One region of the Pseudoalteromonas sp. SCSIO 43095 genome, then DNA from elsewhere that is predicted to be linked to it. Evidence: predicted binding sites of a transcription regulator. Region 1 holds the regulator's gene; each other region holds the start of a gene.
What was found. The regulator ArgR, encoded in region 1, controls arginine synthesis, uptake and breakdown. The targets are predictions, from matches to a motif close to ANTGAATANNTATTCANT.
Positions count from the first base shown of each region.

Region 2: argC (N-acetyl-gamma-glutamyl-phosphate reductase) is a predicted target of ArgR. The motif match lies at 7,962-7,979, and genes of this name have one in related genera.
Region 3: LOC50_RS10885 (OadG family protein) is a predicted target of ArgR. The motif match lies at 3,343-3,360, and genes of this name have one in related genera.

Region 1 covers NZ_CP087995.1:2,456,858-2,467,548, reverse strand. Annotated here, with positions in the region: gene LOC50_RS11615 (Fe(3+) ABC transporter substrate-binding protein) at 1-883, shown strand, start outside; gene LOC50_RS11610 (ABC transporter permease) at 883-2,514, shown strand; gene LOC50_RS11605 (ABC transporter ATP-binding protein) at 2,515-3,567, shown strand; gene LOC50_RS11600 (Dyp-type peroxidase) at 3,607-4,506, shown strand; gene argR (transcriptional regulator ArgR) at 4,564-5,031, opposite strand; gene mdh (malate dehydrogenase) at 5,247-6,179, shown strand; gene ispB (octaprenyl diphosphate synthase) at 6,255-7,226, opposite strand; gene rplU (50S ribosomal protein L21) at 7,650-7,961, shown strand; gene rpmA (50S ribosomal protein L27) at 7,978-8,235, shown strand; gene cgtA (Obg family GTPase CgtA) at 8,390-9,541, shown strand; gene folA (type 3 dihydrofolate reductase) at 9,614-10,105, shown strand; gene LOC50_RS11560 (DUF3718 domain-containing protein) at 10,188-10,562, shown strand; partial or broken gene LOC50_RS17495 (methyl-accepting chemotaxis protein) at 10,640-10,691, shown strand, end outside.
Region 2 covers NZ_CP087995.1:2,100,778-2,111,468, forward strand. Annotated here, with positions in the region: gene LOC50_RS17450 (hypothetical protein) at 975-1,187, opposite strand; gene LOC50_RS09935 (hypothetical protein) at 1,524-1,727, opposite strand; gene argH (argininosuccinate lyase) at 1,980-3,845, opposite strand; gene LOC50_RS09945 (argininosuccinate synthase) at 3,898-5,100, opposite strand; gene LOC50_RS09950 (ornithine carbamoyltransferase) at 5,097-6,029, opposite strand; gene argB (acetylglutamate kinase) at 6,037-6,804, opposite strand; gene argC (N-acetyl-gamma-glutamyl-phosphate reductase) at 6,801-7,814, opposite strand; gene argE (acetylornithine deacetylase) at 8,036-9,181, shown strand; gene panP (pyridoxal-dependent aspartate 1-decarboxylase PanP) at 9,231-10,691, opposite strand, start outside.
Region 3 covers NZ_CP087995.1:2,307,159-2,317,849, reverse strand. Annotated here, with positions in the region: gene alaS (alanine--tRNA ligase) at 1-270, shown strand, start outside; gene LOC50_RS10910 (aspartate kinase) at 277-1,494, shown strand; gene csrA (carbon storage regulator CsrA) at 1,585-1,776, shown strand; gene LOC50_RS10900 (YcxB family protein) at 1,832-2,299, opposite strand; gene LOC50_RS10895 (hypothetical protein) at 2,470-2,661, opposite strand; gene LOC50_RS10890 (DUF1328 family protein) at 2,708-2,881, opposite strand; gene LOC50_RS10885 (OadG family protein) at 3,404-3,649, shown strand; gene oadA (sodium-extruding oxaloacetate decarboxylase subunit alpha) at 3,662-5,443, shown strand; gene LOC50_RS10875 (sodium ion-translocating decarboxylase subunit beta) at 5,458-6,588, shown strand; gene LOC50_RS10870 (aldo/keto reductase) at 6,725-7,696, shown strand; gene LOC50_RS10865 (hypothetical protein) at 7,753-7,929, shown strand; gene LOC50_RS10860 (peptidoglycan DD-metalloendopeptidase family protein) at 8,011-9,324, opposite strand; gene tyrS (tyrosine--tRNA ligase) at 9,814-10,691, shown strand, end outside.

The sequences.
Region 1 (10,691 bases):
TACACAGCAAACGGGCATTAAAACCAATGTGGTGTTTGCTAAAAAAGGCTTAATAGAACGTGTTAAGCGTGAAGGTAAACACAGCAAAGCCGACTTAGTTTTAACCTCAAACTTTAGTGCCTTAATTCAATTAGAAGAGCTAAATCTTACGCAAACCATCGAAAGCAAGCAGGTTAATAATAATGTCCCAGCGGCATTTCGTGATGGCGATGGCCAGTGGGTGGCGCTCACTAAGCGCGTGCGTAATGTTTACTCTTCAAAAGAGCGTTTAGGCGCATTGCCTAACCTTACCTACGAAGCGCTTGCTGAGCCGCAATACAAAGGACAAATTTGTACTCGCTCTGGCAAACACCCATATAACTTAGGCCTTGTAGCTTCTATGATTGCTCATCATGGTGAAGCACAGACGAAAACATGGCTTGAGGGTGTAAAAGCTAATTTAGCGCGTAAACCTCAAGGTAACGATCGAGCGCAAGTTAAAGCGGTTAAAGAAGGTTTATGTAATTTAGCCTTAGGTAATAGTTATTACTTGGGAAAAATGCTGCAAGACGAAGCACAAAAACCATGGGCTGAAGCCGTTCATATTAACTTTCCAAATCAAACTGACCGAGGCTCACATATAAATGTATCGGGTGCAGTTATTACTAAGCATGCTAAAAACCCTGAAAATGCCTTGAAACTCATAGAGTATATGACCGACAATAAGGCGCAAAATATGTATGCCTCGCTCAATATGGAGTATCCGGTTAAGCCAGGTGTAAAACTTTCTAGTTTGGTTGCATCATGGGGAAGCTTTAAGGAAGACAGCTTACCGCTTGATGAAATTAGCAAATATCGTCCGTTAGCCCTTAAGCTAATTGATGAGGTGAAGTTCGATCTTTAATGACTTATAAATTTCAGCTGTCGAAATGGCAGCTTATTGCGTGGTCGACGGGGTTATTGCTGTCGACCCCGTTGTTTTTCCTACTATTAGAATCTTTACAAGGCGACTCAGAGGTATTTACCCACCTGTGGAATACCGTACTGTGGGACTATATAAGTAATACCGTATTACTGGTTTTAGGTGTAGGGCTGCTTAGCTGTTTTATTGCGTTACCACTGGGTTGGCTCACCGCTTATTGTCGTTTTCCTGGCAAACAACAGTTTGAATGGGCATTGATGCTGCCTCTTGCCATGCCTACTTATATTATTGCTTATGTGTACACTGATTTACTCGACTATGCGGGGCCGGTACAAATAACTCTAAGAGAGTGGTTTGGTTGGCAGTCGCCAAGTGACTACTGGTTTTTTGATATACGCACCTTACCAGGGGCTATTGTTATGATTGCGCTGGTACTCTACCCGTATTTATATTTAATTTTTAAAACTGCACTGCGAGAACAATCTTTTAAGTTAGTCCAAGCCAGTCAGTTAATGGGGCTAAATGCATGGAAAAGCTTTTTTAAAGTCAGCCTTGTATTATCCCGTGGTGCCATTGTAGCGGCCCTTGCTTTGATCAGCATGGAAACCATGGCTGATTTTGCCACCGTAAGCTATTTTGCTGTCAGTACATTAACCACCGCCGTATACGATACCTGGTTTGGCTATTATTCATTAACTGCAGCAGCAAAAATTTCAGGGGTGATGTTACTACTGCTGTTCTTAGCATTGATCACCGAGCGTTTTAGCCGTCGTAACCAAGCGGTGTTTGAGCGTCAATCGAGCGTGAACAGTGAAGCGCTTTATATCCTCAAAGGCAAGTCTGCGTGGCTAGCAACTGGGTTTTGTAGCTTTATTTTAATTATTTCGTTTATTATTCCGATGGTTGTATTGCTCAAATATGCAGTGATGTATTTTGATCAAGCGTGGAATAGTGAGTTTTTTAGCTATGCATGGCAAAGTTTAAAAGTGGCGGCTGTAGTCAGTGTGGTGACTATTATACTGAGTGTTTTAGTGGTGTTTTATCAGCGCATTGCTAAACAAAAAAATCCATTAGTACCCGGGCGTTTGGCCAGTACGGGCTATGCGTTACCCGGCACAGTATTAGCGATAGCGGTATTGTTGCCACTCACCCTATTAGAAAATACTATTAACCGCACTTTAGCTCCTTATGATTTAGATATTGGCTTATTACTTACTGGCAGCTTACTCACTATTATTTTTGCTTATATAGTGCGGTTTTACGCCGTTGCACACGGAGCTATTGAGTCGAGCTTTTCACGCATTAGTCCCTCCCTTGATATGGCAAGCCAGTCAATGGGAAAAAGCCAAGGGCGCACATTACGCTTAGTGCACTTACCTTTATTACGCCGAGGCTTATTAACCGCCGGTTTATTGGTCTTTATCGAGTGTATGAAAGAGCTACCCGCAGCTTTGTTGTTAAGGCCTTTTGATTTTGAAAGCTTAGCAACTCATGTGTTTCAGTATGTAAGCGATGAACAATTAGAGCTGGCCTCTATATCGGCTTTGTTTATTGTGGTGGTGGGGTTTATTCCGTTATATTTTATTAACCGTTCAATGGAGCAGCGTAGCTAAATGAGTAGTTTGATTTTACAAGGCGTGAGCTATGCATATAACGGGACTAAGGTGATAGATAATTTAGATTTAACCTTAGGTAAAGACGAAATAGTGTGTTTACTCGGAGCTAGTGGCTGCGGTAAAACCACCACACTAAAAGCCATTGCAGGATTAATTGAAGCCAAACAAGGGCAAGTATTTATTGATGGTAAGCTAGTCAGTGATGCTAATACGTTTGTTTCACCTGAGCATCGTAATATTGGCATGATGTTTCAAGACTATGCGTTATTTCCGCATTTAACGGTGGCTAATAATATTGCGTTTGGGCTAAGCGGCATGAGCAAAGCAGACAAACAAGCACGCGTTAGTGAAATGCTAAAGCTGGTACATTTGGTGGGCTGCGCCGATAGGTACCCTCATCAACTCTCTGGTGGGCAACAACAACGAGTAGCGATTGCGCGCGCATTAGCTTATAAACCTAGCTTACTGTTACTTGACGAGCCATTTTCTAATATTGATACCCAAGTACGATTTGAGTTAATTGCCGACATTAGGCGCATTATTAAGGCGCAGCAAGTATCGGCTGTGTTTGTTACTCACTCAAAAGAAGAGGCGTTTGCTTTTTCAGATACACTTGCGGTTATGCACCAAGGTAAAATTGCACAGCAAGGTACGCCAGAACAGCTTTTTGCTAAACCACGTTCAAAGGAGGTTGCAGAGTTTCTGGGTCAGGGCATATACTTAAGCGCCACCGCATTAACCGCCACTGAATATCAAACGCAGTTTGGGGTGGTTGAATCAATACAGCCACAGCAGCATGGCGTGGCCAATAAGGGCGTTATTTATGTGCGTCCGCATCAACTTGAACTTGTTAGTAATAACGATACGCAACAGCAATGTGAGCGGGTTAGTATATTAAGTAGTCGCTTTATTGGCTCTGCTTATGTATACACTGTGGTTATTGCTGAACAAGAAATAGAAGTTGCAGCCCAGTATGGCCAGTCATTTGAAATTAATGAACAGGTTATAATAAAAATAAAACCGCACACGGTGAATTTTTTTGAATCGTAATTAATCGCTGTGTTTTGCTCTAAAAAGTAAGGAATAACAATGGCGCAAGCGCAATCAGGGATTTGTGCTGAAGCAAACTTACACGGTTTGCACTTATTTTTTAATGTACTTGATGGTCACGACGAACTACTTCGCGCTAAGCTTAAAAAAGTGAGCGATATTGAAGATGAGTTTAGTGATCAGTTCTCTGAATCTATGCTTTCTTGTATGGTCGCCATTGGCGCGCAATATTGGCCACACATTCTGCCTGATTATATGCCAAGTGAGCTGCGAGGCTTTCCTAATATTACCCATAGCGATTTTGTGATGAGTGCAAGGCCATGCGATTTATTTGTGCAAATCCGCTCAGACAGAGAAGATGTAAACCACCTGTTTGCATTGCAAATATTAAAACTTTTCAACCCTGATGTTGAGCTGGTGGAGCAAATTCGAAATTTTCGTTTTTTAGATGGCCGTGATTTTAATGGTTTTATTTATGCGGGCGATACTCCGCATGGTCGTCAAAAACGGGTAACGGCCCTCGTTAATAAGCCCGATAGCTTTGAAGATCAAGGCAGCTATATTCATGTTCAGCGCTATAAGCATGACTTAACGTTATGGCAGCACTTGTCGTTGCAAGAACAAGAACAAATAATGGGGCGTACTCGTCTCGACAATACCCTAATAAGCCCCGCACTTGAAAGCAGCCATGCGACCCGAAGTGAATTAAAAGATGAACAGGGGCAAGCATTATTACTAAATCAAAGTATGCCTTATGGCGACGTGTATGAGCAGGGAATGTTAATGATTATGTGCTCGGCTAAAGGGGATGCATTCGAGAAAGTGCTCAACAGCCGTTTAGGGCAGGGGGAGCATTACGATCATTGGCTTGATTTTACTCAAGCAGATATGGGCTCTGCGTTTTTTGCACCCTCAGTGCGATTTTTAAAGCAGTTATAAAACAAGCCAGTAACGGCTACGTATTAGCATAGCCGTAACAATGATAACCAAACGTGTTTAAACCGTATCAAACAAAATACGCACACGCTCTAATGTGAGGTCTATTTCTGATACTTTCGCTGGCGCAATAAAAATAGTGTCATCGCCGGCAATTGTTCCTAATACGCCATCTGCTTTACCTAATGAGTCAAGTAAACGGGCAATTAGCTGCGCAGCGCCTGGGCTGGTGCGAATAATAATCATCATTTCGTTATGCATAATGTCAATAACTAACTGGCGTAACGGGCTTTTAGCGGTTGGTACACCCATTTCGGCAGGTAAACAGTACACCATTTCTTGTTTTGCATTGCGGGTACGTACCGCGCCAAACTTACTTAACATCCGCGACACTTTACTTTGGCTAATATTATCAAAGCCTTGTTCTTTTAATGCGTCGACTATTTCGCCTTGTGAGCCAAAATTTTCTTCTTTCAAAAGTGCTTTAAAGGCTTTTACCAATGCTTCTTGTTTGTCTTGTGGTTGCATAGTGTCTAGTTAGTTATGTTGTCGATACTGCAAATTCTACACAAAAATGCATATTTATGCAGCAGTTGTTTAGGTTTTGCTGCGTTTAAACAGCAAAGTTTACAACTATGGTCGAAAATATAGTTAAAATAGGCAGGATAAATTTGTTTTTAGTCGCTAATTTCTTTATCTTATGAACCACAAATATTTCCTTCCTCAAATCACGGAGAATTCCAATGAAAGTTGCTGTATTAGGTGCTGCAGGTGGTATCGGTCAAGCGTTGTCTTTATTATTAAAAACAGGCTTACCAGCTGGTTCAGAATTATCACTATATGATGTTGCGCCAGTAGTTCCTGGTGTTGCTGTTGACCTTTCTCATATCCCAACAGATGTAAAAGTTGAAGGTTTTGGTGCAGATGCACTAGATAAAGCATTAACAGGTTGTGATATTGTTTTAATCCCAGCGGGTATGCCGCGTAAGCCAGGTATGGATCGTGCAGATTTATTTAATGTTAACGCAGGTATCATTAAAACATTAGCAGAAGGCATTGTTGCTAACTGTCCTAAAGCGCTTGTAGGTATTATCACTAATCCAGTTAACGGCACTGTACCGATTGTTGCTGAAGTATTCAAAAAAGCAGGTACTTACGATGCTAAGCGTGTATTTGGTATTACAACACTCGATGTGATCCGTTCTGAAGCGTTTATTGCTGAACTTAAAGGCGTAGACGTAGCAAGTGTTAAAGTACCAGTGATTGGTGGCCACTCAGGCACAACCATTCTACCGTTACTTTCTCAAGTTGAAGGTGTTACTTTCACTGATGAAGAAGTGGCTACACTAACTCCTCGTATCCAAAATGCAGGTACTGAAGTAGTTAATGCTAAAGCGGGCGGTGGTTCTGCAACATTATCTATGGGTGCTGCAGCAGCACGTTTTTGTATGTCTCTAGTTAAAGGCCTACAAGGTGAAGACGTTGTAGATTATGCATACGTTGCTGTTGAAAATGGCGATGCAGAGTACTTTGCACACCCAGTACGTTTAGGCAAAAATGGCGTAGAAGAAATTCTTTCTTACGGCACTTTAAGCGCATTTGAAGAGCAAGCTAAAAATGACATGCTTGAAACGCTGAAAAAAGATATCAAAGAAGGTGTTGATTTTATGGCGTAATAGCCAAAATTAACCAATAAAAAAGCCTGCGTTTGCAGGCTTTTTTATTGCTCGGAATTATCTACACAGTATTACTTAGTGGTCGCGGTCAACCGCTATTCTAGCTAAGCTAATTAGTGCTTGCTTGTAACTCGACTCCGCTAAACAATCTAAACAGGCAATTGCTTTATTAGCTTCTTGCTCGGCTTTTTCCATTGTGAACTCAAGGGCATTGGTATGTTTGAGCGCAGCCAGTATCTCGTCAAGGTGCTCCATACCATTACAGTGCTCAATAGCGTCTCTTATTAACTGTGTTTGATGCTCACTACCGTGTTGCATTGCATATATAAGAGGTAACGTCGGCTTACCTTCAGCTAAATCATCGCCAATGTTTTTACCAAGTTGGTCGGCATCAGCGTTGTAATCTAAAACATCATCCACTAACTGAAAAGCAGTACCTAAATGCATGCCATACAAATTAAGTGCCTCTAGTACAGTATCGTCTTGGTCAGTAATAATGGCCGCAAGGCCCGTCGCTGCTTCAAATAGCTTGGCGGTTTTAGAATAAATAACCTGCATATAACTGGCTTCAGTGGTATCAGGGTCGTTGCAGTTCATTAATTGTAGCACTTCACCTTCAGCAATAATGTTGGTTGCATCAGCCAGTACTTGCATTATTTGCATTTTACCAAGACCCACCATTAGCTGAAACGAGCGGGTGTAAATAAAATCACCCACCAGTACGCTAGCAGCATTACCAAACTCAGCATTTGCTGTAGGTGTGCCACGGCGCAAATTAGATTCATCTACAACATCATCATGTAAAAGCGTTGCGGTATGAATAAATTCAATGATAGTTGCTAGCGTAATGTGATCTTTGCCTTGGTAACCTAGCGCTTTAGCCGCCAAAATAGCCAACATAGGGCGAACACGTTTGCCACCGCTGTTAACAATATACAAACCAAGTTGATTAACTAACGCCACATCTGAGCGCATTTGCGCATGTATTAGTTGATTGACGTCATTCATATCGCTTTCGATTAACGCCTGGATAGCTTTTATATCCATTGATCTCCGAGCCAATTTTAATGTGTGAACGGCGCAGATTGTACAACAAAAAATGCATTAGCTCGATATTTTGTGATGATTCCTTAAAAAAACACCCTTAATTAGGTTAAATGACCTATTAACCTTGTGAATAATTGATTAAACACCCTGGTTTAATTTTGAATCACCCTTGGTGGTTAATTGAACTACATAGGCTCGCTTTGCTATTGCTAATTTATTTTCTGTAACCGTTAAAAAGCGCTTGGCAAAGGGGGATTTTAATATAAAATAGGGGAAATATTGAATTGCTCTCAATGCAGCTACTTTTTATTCATTTAATTACAAAAAGAGGCTTGCTAGTTTTTACGCATTAGCGTAAACTTCGCGCCCTATTGAAGAATATTTTAGTTGCGTCGATTTGAGGGCGCACAGACGGAGTTAATTATGTACGCGGTTTTCCAAAGTGGTGGTAAACAGCACCGTGTGACTGAAGGTCAAACAATTCGTCTTGAGAAATTAGACGTTGAAACTGGTGCAGCAGTTGAATTTGATTCAGTACTTTTAGTTGCTGATGGTGAGAAGATCGAGATTGGTGTACCGTTCGTAAACGGTGGTAAAGTAACAGCTGAGGTTGTTTCACACGGTCGCGGTGAGAAGATTAAGGTTGTTAAATTTAGACGCCGTAAGCATTCTCGTAAGCAAATGGGCCATCGTCAATGGTTCACAGAAGTTAAAATCACTGGCATTAGCGCTTAATTAGAGGTACTTAGAAATGGCACATAAAAAAGCAGCTGGTAGTACTCGTAACGGTCGCGATTCAGAAAGCAAACGCCTAGGTGTTAAGCGTTTTGGTGGCGAATCAGTTCTAGCGGGTAGCATCATTGTTCGTCAGCGTGGAACTCGTTTCCACCCAGGCGCAAACGTAGGTATCGGTAAAGACCACACTATCTTCGCAAAAGCAGATGGTAAAGTTCAGTTTGAACAAAAAGGTCCTTTAAACCGTAAATACGTAACTATCGTAGCTGAGTAATCAGTAAGGTAGTTAAAAAACCCCGCCTTTGCGGGGTTTTTTGTTTTAAGCATGTTTAAATATATACCCAAGTGTTTTTATGCTCAGTGTGCTCTATAGGCCACTTAGGTATATAATAGAGTTATTAACAAGCCAATCCCTAAAGTGAGTAATCATGAAGTTTGTAGATGAAGTAGAAATTCGCGCAGAAGCTGGTGACGGTGGCAGCGGCATCGTGTCTTTTCGTCGTGAGAAATATGTTCCAGATGGTGGACCTGATGGCGGTGACGGTGGAGACGGTGGTAGTGTTTATCTACAAGCTGATGAAAACTTAAATACCCTTATTGACTATCAATTTGAGCGTTTTCACAGAGCAGAACGCGGTACAAACGGTCAAAGCCGTAATTGTACGGGTAAGAAAGGTGAAGACCTGATCGTTAAAGTGCCTGTTGGTACACGTATTATTGATGTTGATACACAGGAATCATTAGGGGATTTAACCCAAGATGGTCAACGAATTGTGGTTGCAAAAGGCGGTTTCCATGGCTTGGGGAATGCGCGTTTTAAATCAAGTACTAATCGTGCTCCACGTCAAAAAACACTTGGCACACCGGGTGAAGTACGTAACCTTAAGTTAGAGCTAATGCTACTGGCTGATGTCGGCTTACTTGGGTTACCAAATGCAGGTAAATCAACCTTTATCCGCAGTGTGTCAGCTGCAAAACCTAAAGTAGCTGATTATCCATTTACTACGCTGATTCCTAACTTAGGGGTTGTTCGTCCTGAAGCAAACAAATCATTTGTAATTGCTGATATTCCAGGTTTGATTGAAGGCGCGTCAGAGGGAGCGGGATTAGGTATTCGCTTCTTAAAGCATTTAGAGCGTTGTCGTGTGCTTTTACACATTATAGATGTAATGCCAGTTGATGGCTCTAACCCTGTTGATAATGCATTTGCAATCATCAACGAGCTACACCAGTACAGCCCTAAGCTCGCTGAAAAGCCACGCTGGTTAGTATTTAATAAAATTGATTTATTGCCTGAAGATGAAGCCAAAGCCTTATGTGAGCAAATTGCAGAAGAGTTGGGTGAGTCTGAAAATATTTACAGTATTGCTGCAATTAATAAATTAAATACGCAGCCATTAATTCACGACATCATGACGCTACTTGATAACATGCCTAAAGAGAAGTTTGTAGAAGTGGCAGACGAAGAGGTTGAATTTAAGTGGGATACCTACCATCAAAAAGCCACTAAAGGCGATGATGATGACTGGGATGATTGGGATGAAGATGATTACGACGTAGAAGTTGTCTACGAGCGTTAATAATTGTTTATATTTAAAAGGAGCTAACGCTCCTTTTTTATTTTTTTAATAATAAAGAATTAGGTGTTTAGTGTGATAATTTCAATGATTGCAGCAATGGCAAACAACCGTGTCATTGGCTTAGATAATAAAATGCCATGGCATTTACCTGGTGACCTTCAGCACTTTAAAAAAGTAACCTCTGGTAAACCCGTTATTATGGGGCGCAAAACATTTGAATCAATAGGCCGACCGTTACCTGGGCGACGTAATATTATTATTACTCGTAATAAAGACTATCACGCATCAGGAATTGAAACAGTAACCACACCAGAAGCTGCACTTGAGCTTGTTAATGATGTTGCAGAGGTGATGATAATTGGTGGCGGAAACATCTACCAGCAGTTTTTAGCGCAGGCGCAGCGCTTGTATTTAACCTTTATAGACTTAGATGTTGAAGGAGATACACAATTTCCTGATTATAAAAGTGTTGCAAACTGGCAAATTGAAGATGAAATGTTGATGACGCCCGATGATAAAAATAAATATAGTTATAAGTTCGTAACTTTGAATAAAATTTCTTAACATTATTGCCAAAATCTGAGCGTGTTGGTACAATATTAAACAGTCGAGTACGAAAAAAGTATTGATATAAGGTATCCAGTCAATGATTAAATTACCGAAGCTAGTTGTAATTGCTGCTATTGCAGCAGGTTCGTTCGCTTATACTGCGCCTGCAAGCGCTAATGATCAGTTAGCTGTTTCAATCTGTGAATACATTGCTGGTGATGATAAAAACCGTCTGCGTAGCAAATTAAAAAGTTCACGTGTGAAAGTTCGTAATATCTATGATGCAGTTTTCTGTAATGGTAATAACTTATTGCGTCACGCTGTTGCAAGTAATGCGGTTGATACGGGTGAGTACATTGTTAAAAACTTATCAAAGAGCTCACTTGAAGATGGTGCCGATATAGCCTGGGCTGAGGCAAATCATGCAGGATCACCTTTAATCCCTATTATTAAAGACCGCGCAGGCCTTTAATTAAAAGCTTAATTTAAAAAAACCGCGTTTATACGCGGTTTTTTATTAATTACCTAAAACATCCTTCCATTGAGCTTTTATCTATCCTTCCCTCTGAGTTAGAAGTGCGCCTTTCAACACAGCTATTTT
Region 2 (10,691 bases), 360 kb from region 1:
TTCTTAAGCCTCACTAAACCCAAAAAATCTTTATTGATAAAGAAGATAGCTATCATCATGAAATCCATCAGATTAATTCCCAAAGAATAAAATGACCAGAACCACCATGGTGAGCTGTTACTAAAAACAAGTACATCTAGATGCATGCCAAAAAATAACAGTGAGTTTATGCTTAACCCTAATAATAGATAAGTAGATATAACATTTTTAGTTAAGAAGTTGCTTACAACCAAAATAACCAAAATTGTTACTAAATCAAAAAGTAATAATTTCATATAAGAAATATTTTGGATATCAATGAACAGGCTTGAAGAGTATGAAACCGACATTATTAGCGACAGCCATAAAGCCTCTTTTTTGGGTTTATTTATACTCGTGACTAATGAGTATAAAAAAGCCATTAAAAAGCCCCACTGAACAAATGCGCCGAGGTAAAGAGATACATATGGACTGAGCAAGAAGTCATCCATTTGAAAGACCGCTTATATCTATTAGTGTAATGGTCTTTCTATATCGATTTATATTTACGGGATCTATGTTTATTACCAAAGAAGCTATCATTAATATGTCAATTAAATTTATAGAAATAGAGTAAAAACTCCAAAACCACCACTCTTGAGTATTCCCTAAAATGTATAAATCATAATAAATAAAACCAACTAATACACTATTTATGGTTAAGCCTACAATGATGAAATATGCAGGTAAAGAGAGAGTGACGAAAGCTTTTTTAATCGCAAGAATAATAAAAGCAATAGTGAAAAAATCGTAAACTATCCAATTGAGATAAACATGTTTTACTATGTATAAATAATCACTTAATACATATGAGCACAGCATTATTGCAGCTAAATATAGGGAGGATTTATGTGGGATATTTATACTTTTTACAAAACAATACAGGAAAGCCATTAAAAAGCCCCACTGTATGAGTGCGCTTACATATTCACCAAGGGTATAGCTTATATACATGTTTATGAAGAGTTTTTTTCAGAGTTAATACCATGTTGGCCGAATAGTTTATTTTTTAGAATATGAATACCTAAAAAGTCTCTATCAACTATGAGCGCTACAATCATAATAAAATCTATACAGGTAACACCAAAAGTGTACACATCCCAGAAAAACCATGGATGAACATTTTTATTAATAAAAACATCAATATGCATTAAAAACAACAAATTCATGTTTATCGTAAGACCTAATATCAGATATAAAAATGAAGGTGTTGTTTTTCTTATTAATTTATAAATAATTGCAAGCGCGATAAGGGTAACTAGATCATATAATGCCCAGTCTAAATAAGTAATTTTATATATCGAGAACCATGTCAAAAAGTAATCTGAAGATGAATATGATATGAATAAAATAAAAGAACTGACTAATAAGGTTGTATTACGCTTTGTGCCAAGACTAAACACAAACACATTAAAGAAGAACGCCATCAGAAACCCCCACATTACTAGAGCTGACAGCGAAAAAAAACCAAAAAAATCAGTTATAAACATCAAATACCTTAAGCTTTACTTAGGACGAGGGTTTCCACCTGGCAAGATGATACCACCGCGTTGTAAATCAGTACTAGCAGCACTCATCGCCTCTTGAGAGATACTTACTGTATCAGATTGAAGGGTTTTAGGGCTAGCAGTTTGTTCCATTGCAGGCTTTAATTGTTGCGTTTTATTGTATGCTTGCATTTGTACTTGGCTATTAGCTGAAATTTGCATGTGATTAATCCTTATGAGTATTAAATTTTTATTATTGGCGTAAATTTAAATCACACCACCTGGAGCAGTTACTAAATAACTACGGTAACGTTTTGCCTTCGTTGATTAGTTGACTCAACAACACGCTACAAAATAATAAAAGCAAACGATATGCCAACTTTAAATTCATAGCATATTAATTTAAAACATCACTTTATTTTACTCAAAAAAAAACGCATCGGGGTCACCGTGCGTTTTTATCCTAGGGATTGCTCAAGCCACGTTTTTACAGGGGATCTCCATGCTATTACTTGGCTTTAACATATATTCCATTGCGACTTCATCACAGTTTTCTTTGCGTAAACATAGCTCGCAATCTTTCATTACTTTTTCAGGTAGACTCTCTTTATTACAGAAACTAAACCGCTGATTTTCGAAAAAGTCAGGTACACGAGTCAGAACGATGACACGGTTGAGTGCCAATTTTTTGGCTTTCACTAATAAGTGTTCAACCAGTTCTCGTCCCTGCCCCGTTACTGCGCTTTTAGGATCAATACCTAATGAACGTATTTCAGCTAATCCTGTGTCGTAAATATAAAGTGAAGCACAACCCGATACCTGACCGTCTATCTCGGTTACGGCAAACTCATTAATTGAGTGCACCATGTCACTTTTAGCGCGCGGTAAGTTTTCGCCGACTGTTGCCCAGTGTTGTACGAGTTTAGCGATTGCTTCCACGTCATCTAGGTTTGCATCACGAACTGTTATTTGCTGTTTTTTTTTCGCGTCTTTCACCGCTTTACTTACTTGTTCTAATGAGGTTCCACCAAGTGCTTGACGTGCTTTAATACAGGCATCAATTTCAAGTACCGGATACACATCATCTTCAAACACTGGATTTACTGATTTATACTGCTCAAGTGAAAGCTCCTCTAACGTTTTACCTTCACTAATAGCTAATTGCACCAACACCCCAACAATATGATGCCCTTCTCTGAACGGTACACCTTTAGCGACTAAGTAATCAGCAAGTTCGGTTGCATTAGCGTGGCCACCTTTTGCCGCTGCAAGGGTTTTATCTGCTTTCACTTTTATGCCTTTAATACACGCTTGTGCCATATGAATACACGCAAGCCATGTTGGCATGGCATCAAAAATGCCTTCTTTGTCTTCTTGCATGTCTTTATTATAAGCAAGAGGCAGTGCTTTTAAGGTCATCATCATTGCGCTAAACGCACCAAACACCCGGCCAGTTTTACCACGAATTAGCTCTAATGCATCTGGGTTTTTTTTCTGTGGCATCAAAGATGAGCCCGATGTAACATTATCGGCCAGTTCAATAAAGCCAGCTTCTCCCGAGTTATAAAAAATCAGGTCTTCAGACATGCGCGATAAGTGGATCATAGAGATAGACGCACAGCTTAATAGCTCAACCACAAAGTCACGATCAGATACGCCATCTAAACTATTTTTAGTCGCGCCTGTAAACCCTAACCCTTGTGCAAGTGCGTGACGGTCAATCGGGTATGCAGTGCCTGCAAGAGCGCCACTGCCGAGTGGGCAGTAGTTCATTCTTGCTTGGGCATCTTGTAATCGGCTTTCATCACGCTCAAGCATTTCTACATAAGCCATACACCAATGGCTAAATAACACCGGTTGTGCACGTTGTAAGTGGGTATAACCTGGTAATATTGTGCCAAGCTCACGTTCAGCCAAGCTAATAAATTCAGCTTTTAGTTGTGCAATCGCTTTTAAGATATGATCGGCAGTATCGCGACACCATAATCTAAAGTCGGTAGCAACTTGGTCGTTACGGCTTCGGCCTGTGTGTAATTTTTTAGCTAAATCACCCACTTTTTCAATTAGCGCGGCTTCAACATGTGAGTGAATATCCTCAGCACCTGAGGTGGCAACAGCGTGTGGATCTGCTTTTACCTCTTCAAGTAATTCATATAATGCCGATACCAGCTTTTGGTGTTCGTCATTAGATAACACGTTCACTTGTTCAAGTGCGCCAGCCCATGCAACAGAGCCAATAATATCTTGCTCTGCTAATTGATAATCGAAGGGAAGTGAATCGTTAAACTGTTTAAACGCTTCATCTGGACCCGTAGAAAAACGTCCGCCCCATAATGCCATGAAATTTCTCCAAACCCGATAATAGCCCCTTAATTCCAAGGGGCATAAAAAATTACTTTTTAGCTAATGCTGAAATTCTGCTTGATAGTGAGAATAAACGAATAAAGCCTTCTGCGTGCGATTGGTCATAAACATCGTCTTCACCAAAAGTAGCAAAATCTTCGCTGTATAAACTGTTAGGTGACTTTTTCTGAACCGCTGTTACTTGCCCTTTGTAAAGTTTAAGTACCACTTCACCTGTCGCTAACGTAGAAAGCGCTTCTGCACCGGCTAAAATAGAATCTTTAAGTGGCGTAAACCAACGACCGTCGTAGACTAAATGCGAAAATTCACCACCGAGCACCTCTTTCCATTTACGGCTCGCTTTATCAAGAACGAGCTCATCAATTGCTTGCAGCGCAGCCATGATCACTGTACCGCCTGGTGTTTCATAACAACCGCGTGATTTCATGCCCACTAAACGGTTTTCTACAATATCAACACGACCAACACCATGCGGGGCAGCTATGTCGTTTAGTTTAACTAAACAGTCGTAAGGCTTTAATTGTTCGCCGTTCACAGCAACCACTTCACCTTCTACAACTGATAAAGTGACATGCTCAGCTTTATCGGGCGCTTGCTCTGGTGAATTAGTCCAGGTCCATACTTGCTCACTTGGCTCACACCAAGGGTCTTCAAGCTCGCCGCCTTCGTGAGAGATATGCCATGCGTTAGCATCACGACTGTAAATTTTAGTTGCTGATGCAGAACACGGAATATCACGCTCGGCTAGGTAATCAAGCAATGATTCACGACTTGATAAATCCCACTCACGCCATGGCGCAATCACCTTTAAATCAGGAGCCAGTGCTGCAAAACATGACTCAAAACGTACTTGGTCGTTACCTTTACCCGTACAGCCATGAGAAAGTGCATCTGCCCCCACTTTACGGGCAATTTCAACTTGGGCTTTAGCGATGATTGGACGTGCCATAGAAGTACCTAGCAAGTAGGTTCCTTCGTATATAGAGCCTGTTTTAAGTGTTGGGTAAATGTAATCACTTACCATTTCATCTTTCAAATCAACCACGTAACACTCAGATGCACCCGATGCAATGGCTTTCGCTTCTACGCCTTCAAGTTCTTCTGCGCCCTGGCCAACATCGGCAACAAAGGCAATAACTTCACAGCCGTAGTTCTCTTTTAACCATGGCACGATAGCTGATGTATCAAGACCACCTGAATAGGCTAAAACGACTTTTTTAATTGAACTCATAGGTGTTCCTTAACAAAATTTGGATTTAACAATGTAACTAATAGCGCATTTTGCGCATGCATGCGGTTTTCTGCTTGCTGTATAATTTTTGATGCAGGGCCATCCATTACCTCAGAAGTAATTTCAAACTCACGGTGTGCCGGTTGGCAATGTAATACCGTAGTTGCACCGGTTTTTTCTAACAATGCCTGGTTTAATTGATAAGGCATGTATTTTTCTTTCACTTGCTCAAGAGGAGTTGTATCCCCCATAGATACCCAGGTATCGGCGTAAACAACATTAGCGCCTACTGCAGCCTCAACCCTGTCACTTACCATTACAGAAGCGCCATTCATAGCTGCTATTTGCTCTGCTTGTTTAAGTACTTGCGAATCAGGTGAGCTGCCTTTTGGTGTTACAGCGACAAAGTCTGTTCCTAAAGTAGCGGCTAATAGCATTAATGAGTGCGTTACATTATTGCCCTCACCTAGGTAGGCAAGCTTTAACTGGCTAACATCACCGTGTACTTCTTGTAGCGTTAAAAAATCAGCTAATGCTTGGCATGGATGATATAAATCACACAAACTATTAATCACAGGAACGGATGAATACTCACCGAGTATCGTTAACGTACTGTGCTGATTAACGCGGGCAACAATCCCATCGGCCCAAGTCGAAATATTTAAGGCAAAATCTTTTATTGATTCGCGGGCGCCCATTGCACCATTTTGTTGATCAAGATAAACCGCATGGCCCCCTAAACGGTTTATACCAATATCAAATGAAAGGCGAGTACGTAAACTTTGCTTTTCGAACAGAGTAACCACTGACTTACCAGCTAGTACTTGGTTATATTTACTCGGGCTTTCTTTAATATCTTGCGCTAACTTTAATAAATTTAGTGCGCCTTGTTGGTCTAATTCTAGACCCGTTATAAAATCTTTAAACATGTTCAACCTATGGTGTTACTTTAGTTCCGACATGCTCGCCTTGCAGCAAAGCAGTTAAGTTTTCTGGCTTTTGCCAGCTGGAAATGTACACACCGCGTCGTAAATGTTGGGCAGCGTGAAGACTGGTCTTAACTTTGACCTCCATCCCACCCACAATTACTCCCTCTGTAATTAAAGTATCAATGTGTTTTGTGTCAAGTTGATGTAAAGGCTGCTTATTGGCATCAAGTACCGCCTCTACGTCCGTCATAAAAATAAGTTCTGCATTTAAATTATTTGCCATTGCGGCGGCTGCTTCATCGGCATTAACGTTGTACCAAAGCCCTTGCTCATCAAAACCGATGGAGCTGACTATAGGTAAACGCCCGCCACTGAGTAATTCATTAATAATAGAATCATTATTACTATGGCATTGACCTACTTGCCCTAGCGCTTTTAATTTTTGTGATGCTGTTATTCCTGCTTCATATAAACTCAAGCCAACAGGTTTGTGCCCAGCAGTCATTGCTTGCGCCATTAATTGTTTGTTTGCTGCTCCCGCTAATGCTCCTACAATATAAGGCATCTGTTCTTTAGGGCTGATTCGCAAACCTTGGTGTTTAGCACTGGCAAAACCGGCTTCTGCTAGCCAATGGTCAACTAATGAGCCACCGCCATGAACAATGACAAATTGTGCATCATGTTGTTCATTAAGAACCTCAAAAAGCGCTTTAGCGGCATTTTCAGTATTGAGTACTGCGCCACCGAGTTTAATAACCCACGTTTTACTGCTCATTTAAACGCTCCTACTAGACCTGTAGTGTGAGGCAAGCCCATTGACAAATTAATACATTGCAGAGCCTGACCAGCCGCCCCTTTTAGTAAATTGTCAATCGCTGCCATCACTATTAATTGTGAGTCTTGCTGCTGCCACGCAATATCTACATAAGGTTGTTTGGCCACCCCTTTAATCGAGGGGATTTTGCTGCCAAGCAAACGAATTAATGGCTCATCCGCTAATACTTGATACGCTTTAGTTACTTGCTCACTAGTCACACCCGGTTTTAGCTGTACATAAATGGTTTCTAAAATACCGCGAGGAAAATTACCTAAATGAGGGGTAAATAATACGTTATGACCAAGATGCTGCTGTATTTCAGGCCCATGACGATGGTTAAACAAACCATAGGTTGCAAGTGATACCTCACAAAAATGCGTGCCAATATTTGCTTTACGACCAGCCCCAGTTACTCCCGATACAGCATTAATAATAATCCGCTCGTCACTAAGTAACCCAGCTTGCTGAAGAGGCTTTAATGCGTTTAATGCGGCAGTTGGGTAGCAGCCAGCTACAGCAACTAACTGCGCCTTTGCAATGGCCTCACTATTCCACTCTGCAAGGCCATATGCAGCTTCTTTGAGGAGCTCTGGATGCTGGTGTTCAAAACCATAATAAGTGACGTAATCTTCATTACTTTCAAGACGGTAACCACCAGAGAGGTCAAATACCTTTTTGCCCATCGCTAAAAACTGAGGGGCTAAATCAACACTTACTTTATGGTCAGTGCATAAACACACATAGTCTGCTGAATGAGCTATATCACTCAATGCACTCTCATTAAGTGGTTGCAAAGGTAAGTCAAGTAACCCTAAGTGCTCAGGGTATAATTCACTGAGCAGTTTATGTTTATCAAAGCTTTGCGCTGATACATAACATGCTGATAATGTTAATGCTGGATGTTTGGCAATTAAGCTAGCCAATTCTGCCCCGCTGTAACCGCTGGCACCTATAATTACTACGTTCATTATTTACTCTTTATCTAAAATTAGTGACTACATTCCATGTTATTTACTTACACTAGGTTGCAACCTAGCTAAACTGATTAAATTAATGAGTGATAACTATCGTCGTATTATTTTCATGGCGTAACTTTAATATATTTATGCTTAAAAAGTGAATTGATATTCATCATAAATACTTTTATATTGTTATGCAATTAAATTGAATACTTATTTTGGATTTTTTTATGTCTCTGCCGTCATTTATCTCGATGTATCAGCAATTGATTGCTGCCCCCTCAATTAGCGCTATTGAAGAGCATTTGTGTATGAGCAATAAAAGCGTTATTGAACTACTCGCTCAGTGGTGTGAAAGCTTAGGTTTTACCTGTGAAATAATAGAGTTAGAAGGTGGTAAAGGCCGCTACAACTTATTAGCAAAACGCGGACAAGGCGATGGCGGGTTAATGCTTGCGGGGCACACCGATACAGTGCCATTTGATGATAGCCGCTGGAATCAAAACCCATTTAAATTAACTGAACTTGATAACAAATTATATGGTTTAGGCAGTATTGATATGAAAGGCTTTTTTGCTTTTGTACTGCAAGCTATTAGTGAGCTTGATGAAAAGCAACAAACTCAACCTATTTTAATATTAGCGACCGCCGATGAAGAAACCACTATGGCTGGCGCACAGCAAATTTGTAAGCACCCAAATTTAAAGCCAAGTCGCTGTATTATTGGTGAGCCAACAGATATGACCCCCGTATTTACCCATAAAGGTCATATGAGTACAGCAATCAGAGTCGTTGGTCGCTCAGGACATAGCTCTGATCCCGAACGGGGTCTTAATGCCATCGAAGTAATGCATAAAGTGATTACAAAATTACTGATCTTAAAAGAACAACTCAAGAATAAATATTCAATAAACCACTTTGAAATTCCTTATCCAACACTCAACTTAGGCAATATTCATGGGGGTGACAATGCCAACCGAATTTGTGGCTGCTGTGAAATGCACATTGATATGCGCCCTCTTCCAGGTTTAAGCGTGCAAGAGCTTCAAGCACTGGTACTTGATGCAACTTACGATATAAACCAGCAATACCCTAACTCTGTGAGCGTAATTGATTTGCATGAGCCAATTCCAGCATTTACGGGAAGCACAGATAGCGCGTTAGTCAAATTAGCCGAAAATATAGCAGGGCAAAAAGCAGTGGCTGTTAACTACTGTACCGAAGCGCCATTTATACAGCAACTCGGTTGTGAAACCATCGTAATGGGACCAGGCTCTATTAACCAAGCGCATCAGCCCGATGAGTTTTTAGCAATGGAAAAAATCAAACCTTCTCAACAAATTATCAGCAACCTTATAAAGGCGAGTTGCTTTTAATCAGCAACAAAAAAGACGCTTAATCGCGTCTTTTTTATAGCATTTATGGTTACATATATTTTCGTAAATACTTTTTAAATACAGGGTCGGTTTGAGCTAGTTCTTTCTGCTCTTCTAATATCTCTTTTAATATTGCACCTGATGTAAGCGGATTCGCAAGTACCACTCTAAATACCACGGTTGGTTGGTTATCATATTGAACTGGCGTTAAACGTGTACGCGATACAAACGATCGACCTGATTCACGCTGACGTTTTTGCATGCTTGCAGTAAAACGATTAAGCGCGGCAAAAATGTCTAAACGGGTTTGTGCATCAGCTTGGGCTATCGCGTGTTTAATTTGTTTTGGTACATAGCGATAGGTCAGTAAGCAAAGTTCTGGCTCTGATATTAACTCAAAATCTTCATCTGCATTTATCAAATCAGCAAAGTAACGGGCTTTTTTAATACTGCGATCGATAAGCATTTCATAGCCTTTACGACCAATAACACGTAAGCAAGCATGCACTAACATCGCCATTCCAGGGCGACTCCCCTCAAGCGTATGGCTACCTAAGTCTTTAGAGCCTTTACGTAAAATATATTCAGCATGATGCTCTATGGCATCGGTAGCAGCAGGGTCTTTAAACAAGACTAAACCGGCCCCCATCGGCACATACATTTGCTTATGCGCATCAATGGTGATTGAATCTGCATGCTCAATACCTTTTAATAAATGCCTATGGGTATTAGACAGTAAGGTGGCTCCCCCCCATGCCGCATCAACATGAAAGTGACAATTAATTTCTTGTGCTAAATTAGCCATGTCTTCAAGTGGGTCAATATTACCGGTTTCTGTGGTTCCTGCGACCCCAACAATTGCCATCACTTTAATGCCTTGCGCTTCAAGCTCTAGCGCTTTTTCTCGCATAGCATCTACATCTACTTTATTATCAGCCGATGTTTTAATACCAATTAAATTCTCACGGCCAATACCTAGTAAATCTACCGATTTGCCTAACGAGTAATGACCTCGCTCAGAGATTAAAACCGCCAGTCCTTTGTAACCATAGTGAAGCATTCCTGCAACTAAACCTTGTGCAGCAATACCTTTAAAGTTGCCATTCGCTTTTAATAAGCGGTTGCGGGCTATCCAAAGTGCAGTAATATTCGCCACGGTGCCGCCAGAGCAAAATGCCCCTAACGAAGTTTTTGCACTGTGCATCCATTTAGAATAAAAACCATCACTTTGGCCATAAGCTAAATGATGCATCATCCCTAAAACTTGACGTTCTAATGGGGTAAACGCTTTCGAGGTTTCAATTTTTACTAGGTTTTGATTTAACCCAACCATTAATTTCGATAACGGTAGTAAAAAATGAGGCAGAGCCGATGTCATATGGCCAATAAAGCTTGGCGCTGCGGTATGAACAGAATGAGCAACCAGCTGCTCCATAATATCTTGAGCATAGCAAGACACAAACGTCGGTTCTTCAGGGATTGCCGCCGATTGAAAATCTTTTTCTATTTC
Region 3 (10,691 bases), 150 kb from region 1:
CGCGGTATGGTTGACGACCTTAAAAATAAAATTGGCTCAGGTGTTATTGCCTTAGGTGTTGCCAGCGGCGACAAAGTAAGCCTAATTGCGGGTGTAACTAAAGACTTAGCTGGCAAAGTAAAAGCGGGTGAGTTAGTTAATCACATGGCAGGCCAAGTCGGTGGTAAAGGCGGCGGTCGTCCAGATATGGCGCAAGCGGGTGGTTCTGAGCCACAAAATTTAACAGCAGCACTTGATAGCGTAACAGCTTGGTTAACTGAGCGTACTTAAGCTTAAGTGGCACTTATAGTTCAAAAATTTGGCGGCACTTCGGTAGGCTCAATAGAGCGTATTGAAGCGGTCGCCGACCTTGTTGTTAAAACTAAGCAACAAGGCCACCAAGTGGTTGTGGTGCTTTCGGCAATGTCGGGAGAAACCAATCGCTTAATTAATCTTGCCAAACAAATCGACTCTCGCCCGAGTAGTCGTGAACTCGATGTATTACTGAGTACCGGTGAACAAGTCTCTATAGCTTTATTAGCGATGGCGATTATTAAACGCGGTCATTCTGCGGTAAGCTTGTTAGCCGATCAGGTGAATATATTAACCGATAACATGTTCGGTAAAGCCCGTGTAGAAGACGTGGCTGCAACGCGTTTAAAACATGAGCTTGAACACAACCGCATTGCTATTATTGCCGGCTTTCAGGGGCGCGATATTGAGGGTAATGTGACCACACTTGGGCGTGGTGGTACCGATACCTCTGCGGTTGAAATAGCGGGTGCAATAAAAGCCGATGAGTGTCAGATCTATACCGATGTTGATGGCGTATATACTACAGACCCGCGTGTGGAACCTAACGCACGACGTTTAAGTCATGTCACCTTTGCCGAAATGCTTGAGCTGGCAAGTTTAGGCGCTAAAGTGTTACATATTCGCTCTGTAGAATCTGCTGGTAAACACAATGTTCCTCTGCGGGTGTTATCTAGCTTTAAACCCGATGAAGGCACGTTAATTAGTTTTGAGGAGTGCGACGTGACAAGCAATGTCGTATCGGGTATTGCATTTAATCGAGATGAGTGCTTAATTAAGGTGCATGGAATGCCGCAAGGCACCAAACATCTTGCAAAAGTTTTGAAACTTTTTGCTGATAATGGCATCGAAATAGATATGATTAATCAAATTAATCATAAAGTTGAAAAAGTCGACTATGTTTTTACTGTGCATTTAAATGATTACTTAAACGCACTTGATTTGTTAACGGCTGAGCAACAGCAATTTGATGCACAGGCAATTGACGGATCGACCAATGTGGCGAAAGTGTCAGCGGTGGGTATGGGGATGAAATCTCATTCCGGGGTAGCGAGCTTATTTTTTGATTCGTTGGCACAAGAAAACATTGATGTGATGTTTGTTGCCACCTCAGAGATCAAAATTTCAGTTTTAATAGATGAAAAATACCTCGAGCTGGCTGTTCGTGCATTACATAAGACATTTTTAACAGAAAATGAATAGATTGAGGGTTTTTACTTACTTTTTAGTCTAATTTTAATTAAAATGTTTGTTCGGAATCTTATAATTTTATTGGAACATGGGAGCAAGAGAATGCTAATACTAACTCGTAGAGTAGGCGAGACCCTGATGATTGGTGACGAAGTAACCGTTACTGTTCTGGGTGTTAAAGGAAATCAAGTTCGTATCGGTGTTAACGCACCTAAAGACGTATCAGTTCATCGTGAAGAAATTTACATGCGCATACAAGCTGAAAAGTCTAACCCTAATCCGGGCAATGCTTAATCAACATAGTATAAAATGTGCTAGTTAATATAACTATGACATTTGTAAAAGCCACTCACTGAGTGGCTTTTTTGTTTATAAAATCAATCGTTTCTTCGTCGAGTATTGCCTTAGAAATGTATTGCATACCGCTTTTACTTTTTAACAATAGTCCACAATCTGTAGTAATAATTTCGTTAATGTCGTGCCAAGCTAACTGGTAATTTTTGTAATGATTGGTTGATTTTATTCCGTCTTCGTCGAAGGTGAGAGTGACTTCAGAACCAGACGCTCTGCTTAGCATTTGCCTGGTAACCCACCATGGGCGGCGATAGTAAAAGGCGATGCACTCAAGTAAAGCTAACATAAGCAAAAATGTACCTAGGTAATGATCTCCTAAACCATAAATACCAAATAATCCCAATACAACAAGCAGTGCTAATAAAAAATATTTAGGTTGCGCGCGTTTACTATAAGGCAGCGATTGGTCGAAGCATTCATAAAAGTAAGGTTTATCGAGTTTATAGGTTGTCGTAAATACCATGCATCTATACTTAAAAGCTATTTTTTATCATTTTAGCAAGCTATGTGGCAAATGCGCAGCTTAAAAAGAATTAATAGTTCAGAGTTTGTAATTAATGGGTAGCAACTTGGCAACTAATACTAAACACAAAAAAAGCGACCAAATGGTCGCTTTTTAAAAAGGGGGCTGAATTAGCAATTTGTTTCTTCAGCGTTGACTCCTTCTTTTACTTCTTCACAGGCATCTTCTACTTTATTTTGAACATCTGTCACGGCTTCGTCGATGCGTTCACCGGCTTCTTCTGCATGATTGTCTTCACAACCCATAATAAATGCACTTGCGAATAGGCCAATAGCTGCTGCTTTAAGTGTTGATGATTTCATAATGTAATTCCTTGTATATAAATTTAAAAAGTTCGTTGTTTCTTATCTACTTGGGGCTTTTACCACGTAAAGCGCCAGAGACAAGTGAAATAACCAGTAAAACTATAAAGATAAAAAATATGATCTTAGCAATTCCTGCTGCGGCTCCTGCAATACCACCAAATCCTAAAACGGCTGCGATTAGTGCGATCACCAAAAATGTAATTGTCCAGCGTAACATTGTCATCTCCTTGATTTATCTAAGTGTTAAAGTGTTGTTTTTATATAAGCGAGTAATATGCCAGCATTTTATTTTGTTTCAAATCAATGGTTTAACTTATATTTTTGAGTTTAGCTTTATATTAGGTTGGTAATTTTTACGGTTTTATCTGTAACTTATTCACAGTGGTGTCTGATGAGATAATAAATAGTTTTTACAGTCGTTATTTTGGTAAGACCAATTAGCATTTGCTTTGGCAGTTTTTAGTGGATTAGCTCATTTGGTATATTTTTATGTGTTTTTACAGAATATTAGGGTTTTTATATATTCTTTATTTATAACGAACATTTTTACCATCTATATATATAGGTTAAATAAGCTATTTTAGGTGGTGTTAACCTTATTGGTGATATGTTACTTTTAGATTAATTGGTTTTACCAATTTACAATGTGTAGACAAAAGAGTAGTTTTTGTTACTATTAGTGAATATTTATTTAAATAAACTGACTTTTTATGTATTCAGTTTTGAACAGGGGAGAATTATGGATATAGGGGCTTTGCTTACAACTGCAGGCAATTTAATGCTAACCGGTATGGTGGGTGTGTTTGTATTTCTTTCTTTATTGATTGGTGCAGTGACAGTTATGTCTAAGCTGGCTAGCAAATTTTCTCAGCCAGAACTTGAAGTATCACAGAGAACACCATCTTTTAAATCTCAAGGTGTGCCAAATGAGCACATCGCTGCAATTAGTGCTGCCATTGCTCAGTACAAAACAAATAATAATTAGAGGAGCATACCAATGGCTAAATTAAAAATAACAGAACTCGTACTTCGAGACGCCCATCAGTCGCTTTTAGCTACCCGCATGCGATTAGACGACATGTTACCTATTGCAAAAAAAATTGATGACGCAGGTTATTGGTCTATAGAGTCTTGGGGTGGGGCTACCTTTGACTCATGTATTCGTTATTTAGGCGAAGATCCTTGGGAGCGTATTCGCGCGCTTAAAAAGGCGATGCCAAATACACCCCAGCAAATGTTACTTCGCGGTCAAAACTTATTGGGGTATCGCCATTATGCTGATGACGTTGTTGAAAAGTTTGTTGAGCGCGCGCACAAAAATGGCGTAGACGTATTTCGCATTTTTGATGCCATGAATGATGTACGTAACTTAGAAACTGCTATAAAAGCGGCGGTTAAGGTAGGCGCGCATGCCCAAGGTACGATTTCTTACACGGTAAGCCCAGTACACACATTGGATATGTGGCTAACACTTGCTAAGCAGCTTGAAGAATTAGGTTGTCATTCAATTTGTATTAAAGATATGGCGGGATTGCTTAAGCCTTATGATGCAGAAAAACTGATTAAAGGCTTAAAAGAAACAGTTTCAATTCCTATTGCTATGCAATGTCATGCAACAACGGGTTTAAGTACCGCAACGTATCAAAAAGCGATTGATGCCGGTATTGATATGCTCGATACGGCTGTATCGTCTATGAGTATGACTTATGGTCATTCAGCAACTGAAACAATTGCTGCAATCGTGGAAGGTACTGAGCGTGATACTGGGCTTGATTTAAACCACCTTGAAGAAATTGCAGCTTACTTTAGAGACGTACGTAAAAAGTACGCTGCGTTTGAAGGCAGTTTAAAAGGTGTTGATGGCCGAATTTTATTAGCCCAAGTGCCAGGTGGTATGTTAACTAACATGGAAAATCAACTTAAAGAGCAAGGCGCTGCTGATAAACTAAACGAAGTATTACTTGAAATTCCACGGGTGCGTGAGGATTTGGGCTTTATTCCATTAGTTACACCGACCTCGCAAATTGTTGGTACTCAGGCAGTACTTAATGTGCTTACTGGCGAGCGCTATAAAACCATCACCAAAGAAACCGCTGGCGTATTAAAAGGTGAGTATGGTTCAACACCTGCTCCTATGAATAAAGAGCTACAAGAGCGTGTACTTGATGGCAGCGAAGCAATTACCTGTCGCCCTGCAGATATTATTAAACCTGAACTTGAAACGCTTGAGGCTGAATTAAGTAAACTTGCGCAAGAGCAAGGCTTAACGCTTGCTGATGAGCAAATTGATGATGTGCTCACGTATGCCTTATTCCCACAAATTGGTTTGAAGTTTATTAAAAACCGTAATAACCCTGACGCATTTGAACCTGTTCCCAGCGCTGATGATAGCTCAAATAAAGCACCTGAAAAATCAGCGGCAAACAATAAAGGCGTTAAGGCTGAGCAATACAGCGTTAAAGTAGATGGCAAAGTATACGATGTCGTGGTTGCTCAAGGCGGTGAGCTTAAAGAGGTGACGCTAAAAGACTCAGAGCATATTCCGCAGTCGGCATCAGTTGCTTCAGGTGAAACTCTTAATGCGCCACTTGCCGGTAATATCTTTAAAATTAAAGTAAAGCCAGGTCAGGTAGTAAATGAAGGCGATGTGGTGATTATTATGGAAGCCATGAAAATGGAAACCGAAGTACGCGCCATGCATACCGGTACAATTGCAGACGTGCTTGTCTCTGAAGGTGATTCAGTGTCAACCGGCGATGCAATGATTGCATTAGCTTAAGGAGTAATTAGAGGATGGATGGTATTTTAAACCTCTGGCATGCCACAGGCATTGCTAACTTTACATTTCCTGGGCTGATCATGATTGCCGTTGGTTGTTTGTTATTATTTTTAGCTATAGTTAAAAACTTTGAGCCGCTACTATTACTGCCCATTGGTTTTGGTGCTATTTTAACTAATATTCCTGTGGCAGGTTTATCTGACCCTGGTGGCTTACTTTATTATGTTTACTATGTAGGTATTGATACCGGAATTTTTCCGTTATTAATATTTATGGGAGTGGGCGCGCTCACTGACTTTAGTGCGTTAATTGCCAACCCGCGTATGTTGTTATTAGGTGCTGCGGCGCAGTTTGGTATTTTTGCTACCTTATTTGGGGCTATTTTACTTAACTTTATCCCAGGGTTTGAGTTTAGTTTACAAGATGCGTCAGCAATTGCCATTATTGGTGGCGCTGATGGGCCAACCGCTATCTTTTTAGCGTCAAAACTGGCGCCTGATTTATTAGGCGCTATAGCCGTGGCTGCGTACTCATACATGGCGTTGGTTCCTATTATTCAGCCGCCTATCATGCGTGCGTTTACAACGCCTGAAGAGCGTAAAATTCAAATGCCAGAACTGCGTAAAGTATCAAAAAAGGAAAAAATTATTTTTCCGCTGATGGTACTTACTTTAACTGCGCTCTTTTTACCAGCCGCCATTCCACTGGTTGGTATGTTTTGTTTAGGTAACTTAATGCGTGAGTCGGGTGTGGTCGATAGGCTAAGTAACAGTGCTCAAAACGAAATTATTAATATAACCACCATATTTCTAGGACTAGCGGTAGGCTCTAAGCTTGCTGCCGAGCAGTTCTTAACAGTGGAAACCATTGGTATTTTAGTACTGGGCGCAATGGCGTTTGCTATTGGTACGGCCTCAGGTGTATTTATGGCAAAAGGCTTAAATAAAATATCAAAAACCCCAATTAATCCATTAATTGGTGCAGCGGGTGTATCGGCTGTTCCTATGGCGGCTCGTGTAGTTAATAAAGTCGGTCTTGAAAATAACCCGCACAACTTTTTACTGATGCATGCCATGGGGCCTAATGTAGCTGGCGTACTGGGAAGTGCTGTTGCTGCAGGTATTTTATTAGCACTTGTTGGCTAGTAATATTTAATCCAACCATTAGCGCAGTTTACTGCGCTTTTTTTTGCCTAAAATTTAATGTTTTAGATTAAGCGGTTTCTTGTATAGGATTTTTTGTTTAAAGTAATCACTCTTCATTTTTTTAAAGGGCTGTCAAATGTTACACACACCGCTGGCAAAATATTTACCCAAGGTTAGTAAGCTTGTATTTGGTTGTATGGGTTTAGGAGGTGCTTGGAATAAAGACGCCATTAACAGTGGGCACTTAAAGCAAGCCCATTCATGCATAGACGCAGCATTGGAAAGCGGGATTAACTTTTTTGATCATGCTGATATTTATACTTTAGGCAAAGCTGAGCACGTTTTTGGTAAAGCGTTGGCTGAGCGTCCTGAGCTTAGAGAACAAATGTATATTCAGTCTAAGTGTGGTATTCGCTTTGCTGATGAGAAAAACCCGCAGCGTTATGATTTTTCTGCTGATTGGATTGAGCGTTCTGTTGAGGGCTCACTTAAACGATTAAATACCGACTACTTAGATGTGCTTATGTTGCATCGCCCCGATCCATTAATGGAGGTGGAGGAAGTTGCGCAAATATTTAGCTGTTTAAAAGAAAGTGGCAAAGTGCGTCATTTTGCAGTTTCAAATATGTCTCAACATCAAATAAGGTTTTTGCAGCGCGCTTTAGATATGCCAATTGTGGCAAATCAAATAGAGGCCAGTTTACAAAAACATCAGTGGGTTGATGAGGGCATTTATGTGGGTAATGCCGATGGCAAAGATATTAACTTTACCCCAGGGTGTGTTGAGTATTGTCGTGAGCATGACATTCAAATTCAGAGTTGGGGCAGTTTGTGCCAAGGTTTATACTCAGGCGGTGACCTGTCAAAAGCGTCACAAGCGGATGTAAACACGAGTATTTTAGTTAGTAAGCTTGCTGTTTTATATGGCACAAGTGCAGAAGCTATTGTATTGACATGGCTACTTCGCCATCCTGCATCGATTCAGCCAATTATAGGCACAACTAATGTAGATCGTATTAAGGCATCGAGTGATGCAATTAATATTAATTTAAGTCGAGAGCATTGGTATGAGTTATATATTAGCGCGAAAGGCTGCGCTTTGCCGTGAGTTAATACCCGTTTCAATATTATTTGAACAAATTGGTATAATACAAAGGTGTTGATATGAATATATTTGTCATTTTAATTAGCTTAGTGATTGCTTTGGTGATCATTATTCCTTTGCTAGAAAAGTACCAAAGTAGAATGGGGCTAGAGGGTGCTACCAAATACAGCAAGTATATTTGGCCATTAGTCATGATATCTTTGGTTGTGCAGCTAATTTACGTACTTGTAAATTAAGTTTGAAACTTAAATATCACACACAAAAAAGCCTTTGCGGGTAACCCCAGCAAAGGCTTTTTTATTTAATCAGTGAAGTGGTTATCTAAGTGCTAGTTGTAGCTCACGACTGCGCTCTAGTTGTGCGATAAAGTTATCAGCAATAGGCTTAAATTTAGCAAGCTCTGAACGAGGTAATGGTTCAGACTTAGGTAGTTTTACGGTTTTAGGGTTACGGTGAACGCCGTTAACCAAAAACTCATAATGTAAATGCGCACCGGTTACACGACCAGTTGAGCCAACAGTACCTATTTTTTCTCCCTGTTTTACCTTTTGCCCTGTTCTGACTAGGCGCTTGTTAAGGTGTAAGTACTTAGTAACATATTGAGTACCATGGCTAATAAATACGTAATTACCATTATATTTGCTATAGCCTGCTTTAATTACTTTACCATTACCCGATGATACAACTGGCGTACCGGTACGTGCAGCGTAATCAATGCCGCGATGTGCTTTCACTTGTCCTGTAACGGGGTGTAGGCGGCGAGGGTTGAAGCTTGAACTAATATATTTGAAATTAACAGGCGCACGCAAAAAGGCTTTTTTCATACTACGGCCTTCAGGGGTGTAAAAGTTACCGTCTGTGTGACGAATAGCGGTGTAACGCTCACCTTGGTTTATAAATTCAGCGGCAATTATTTTACCGGTGCCAATAAACTCACCGTCAACAAAATGAGACTCATAAATTAAGCCAAATTCGTCACCCTTGCGAATGTCGTTTGCAAAATCGACGTCCCAACCAAATATATCGGCAAAGTTCATGATTTGGCGTTCACTTAAACCTGCTGCAATTGCAGAGGTCCAAAAGCTACTTGAAATTTCCCCACCGGCTGTTTTGCTCAGTGTTTCTATTTCTTTGCTGTCAATTGAGGTGTCGTATTGGCCTTCGTCATTAAGTGTGACGAATAGCGTATCCGTTTTAGAAATAACGTAGCGTAATTGAGCTAATGAACCGTCTTCGGCGGTAGCAAAGCTTAACGTTTCACCTGGGTGAATTTTAGTTAGCTTACGTGTTTCAGCGTTGGTGTTTACAAGTTTATGCAGCGTTTGTGCAGAAAAACCAGCGCGCTTAAAAATAATCGCTAAATTGTCACCATTTTTAACTTGGTGATCGACAAAATCATATTCTGGAAGTTTTTGTGCTGCCTGCTCTGAATTTAGGTCAGTGAGTTTTTCGTTCTCACCTACTTTAATTTGTAATTCATAGCGCTTACCAATTTCTAGTGTGTTTTCACTATTGTCTTTGGATGCAGTGGCTTTTTCAGAAGGAAGAAAGGCTAAGGCAACAATAGCAGAAACCAAACCTAGAATAAGCATTTTGTGTTTTTTGGGGAGCGTGTTAACCACGTGAACCATAACGTGCCTTTTTCTGCTGTCAAGATAATAAATAGGTTATATTGCAGGATATAACGAATAATCTGTGAATACTAGTATTTTGTAGATTTAAACTCGAGTTAAATTAGGCTAAAATCGTAGGGTATTCAGGCTGTTTGTGTTTAAAGTTGAACTGTTACACTATTTTATATTCTTGGATACTTTGCTTTTTCATCATAATGTTATATTAGTTTATAAAACGGTTTAATTACGAGAAGTGATTAATTTGTAAACTGTTTTTAGTTTGTGATAAACACTTTTGGCGTATTATTAATCGCTCGTTTATATCCCCTTTTAGAACGTACACCCTGCATTTTAGTTGGTGCTGCGATTAGTTAAAAAAGTTGTTCTAATTAGGTGGAAATTTGTTATGTTAGCTAAATAGTTTTATTTGCTTTGTGATAACGCGCTAGCAATAAACCGTGAGCATATTACACCCCTTCGTTGTCAGAATTTTTGGAGTAACACACAGTGGATTTACAAACCGCTCTAGCAGAGATAAAACGCGGTGCAGAAGAGATATTAATTGAAGATGAGTTGGTTGAAAAATTAAAGTCGGGGAAAAAGCTAAAAATTAAAGCTGGTTTTGATCCTACGGCTCCAGATTTACACCTAGGTCACACTGTACTCATTAATAAAATGAAAACCTTTCAAGATTTAGGTCATGAGGTTATTTTTTTAATTGGTGATTTTACCGGTATGATTGGCGATCCAACGGGCAAAAATGTGACCCGTAAACCACTTACACGTGATGACGTGCTTGCCAACGCCGAAACCTATAAAGAGCAGGTGTTCAAAATTTTAGACCCGGCTAAAACAACCGTCGCTTTTAACTCTACGTGGATGGAGAAATTAGGCGCTGCGGGGATGATAAAATTAGCCGCGCGTCAAACTGTGGCGCGTATGCTTGAGCGTGATGATTTTAAAAAGCGCTATGCTGGCGGTCAATCGATTGCGATTCATGAGTTTTTGTATCCACTGGTGCAAGGCTGGGATTCAGTCGCATTAGAGTCAGATGTTGAGCTAGGCGGCACCGATCAGCGTTTTAACCTATTAATGGGTCGTGAGCTGCAAAAAGATGAAGGTCAAAAACCACAAACAGTATTAATGATGCCTTTACTTGAGGGAACTGACGGCGTTCAGAAAATGTCGAAGTCACTCGGTAATTATATTGGTATTACTGATACGCCTTCAGATATGTTCGGTAAAATCATGTCAATTAGTGACGTACTCATGTGGCGTTACTACGATTTGCTAAGTAGCCTTTCTATTGAGCAAATTGCAGCGCAAAAACAGCGTGTAGAGCAGGGCACTAACCCGCGCGATATTAAAATTGAATTAGCTAAAGA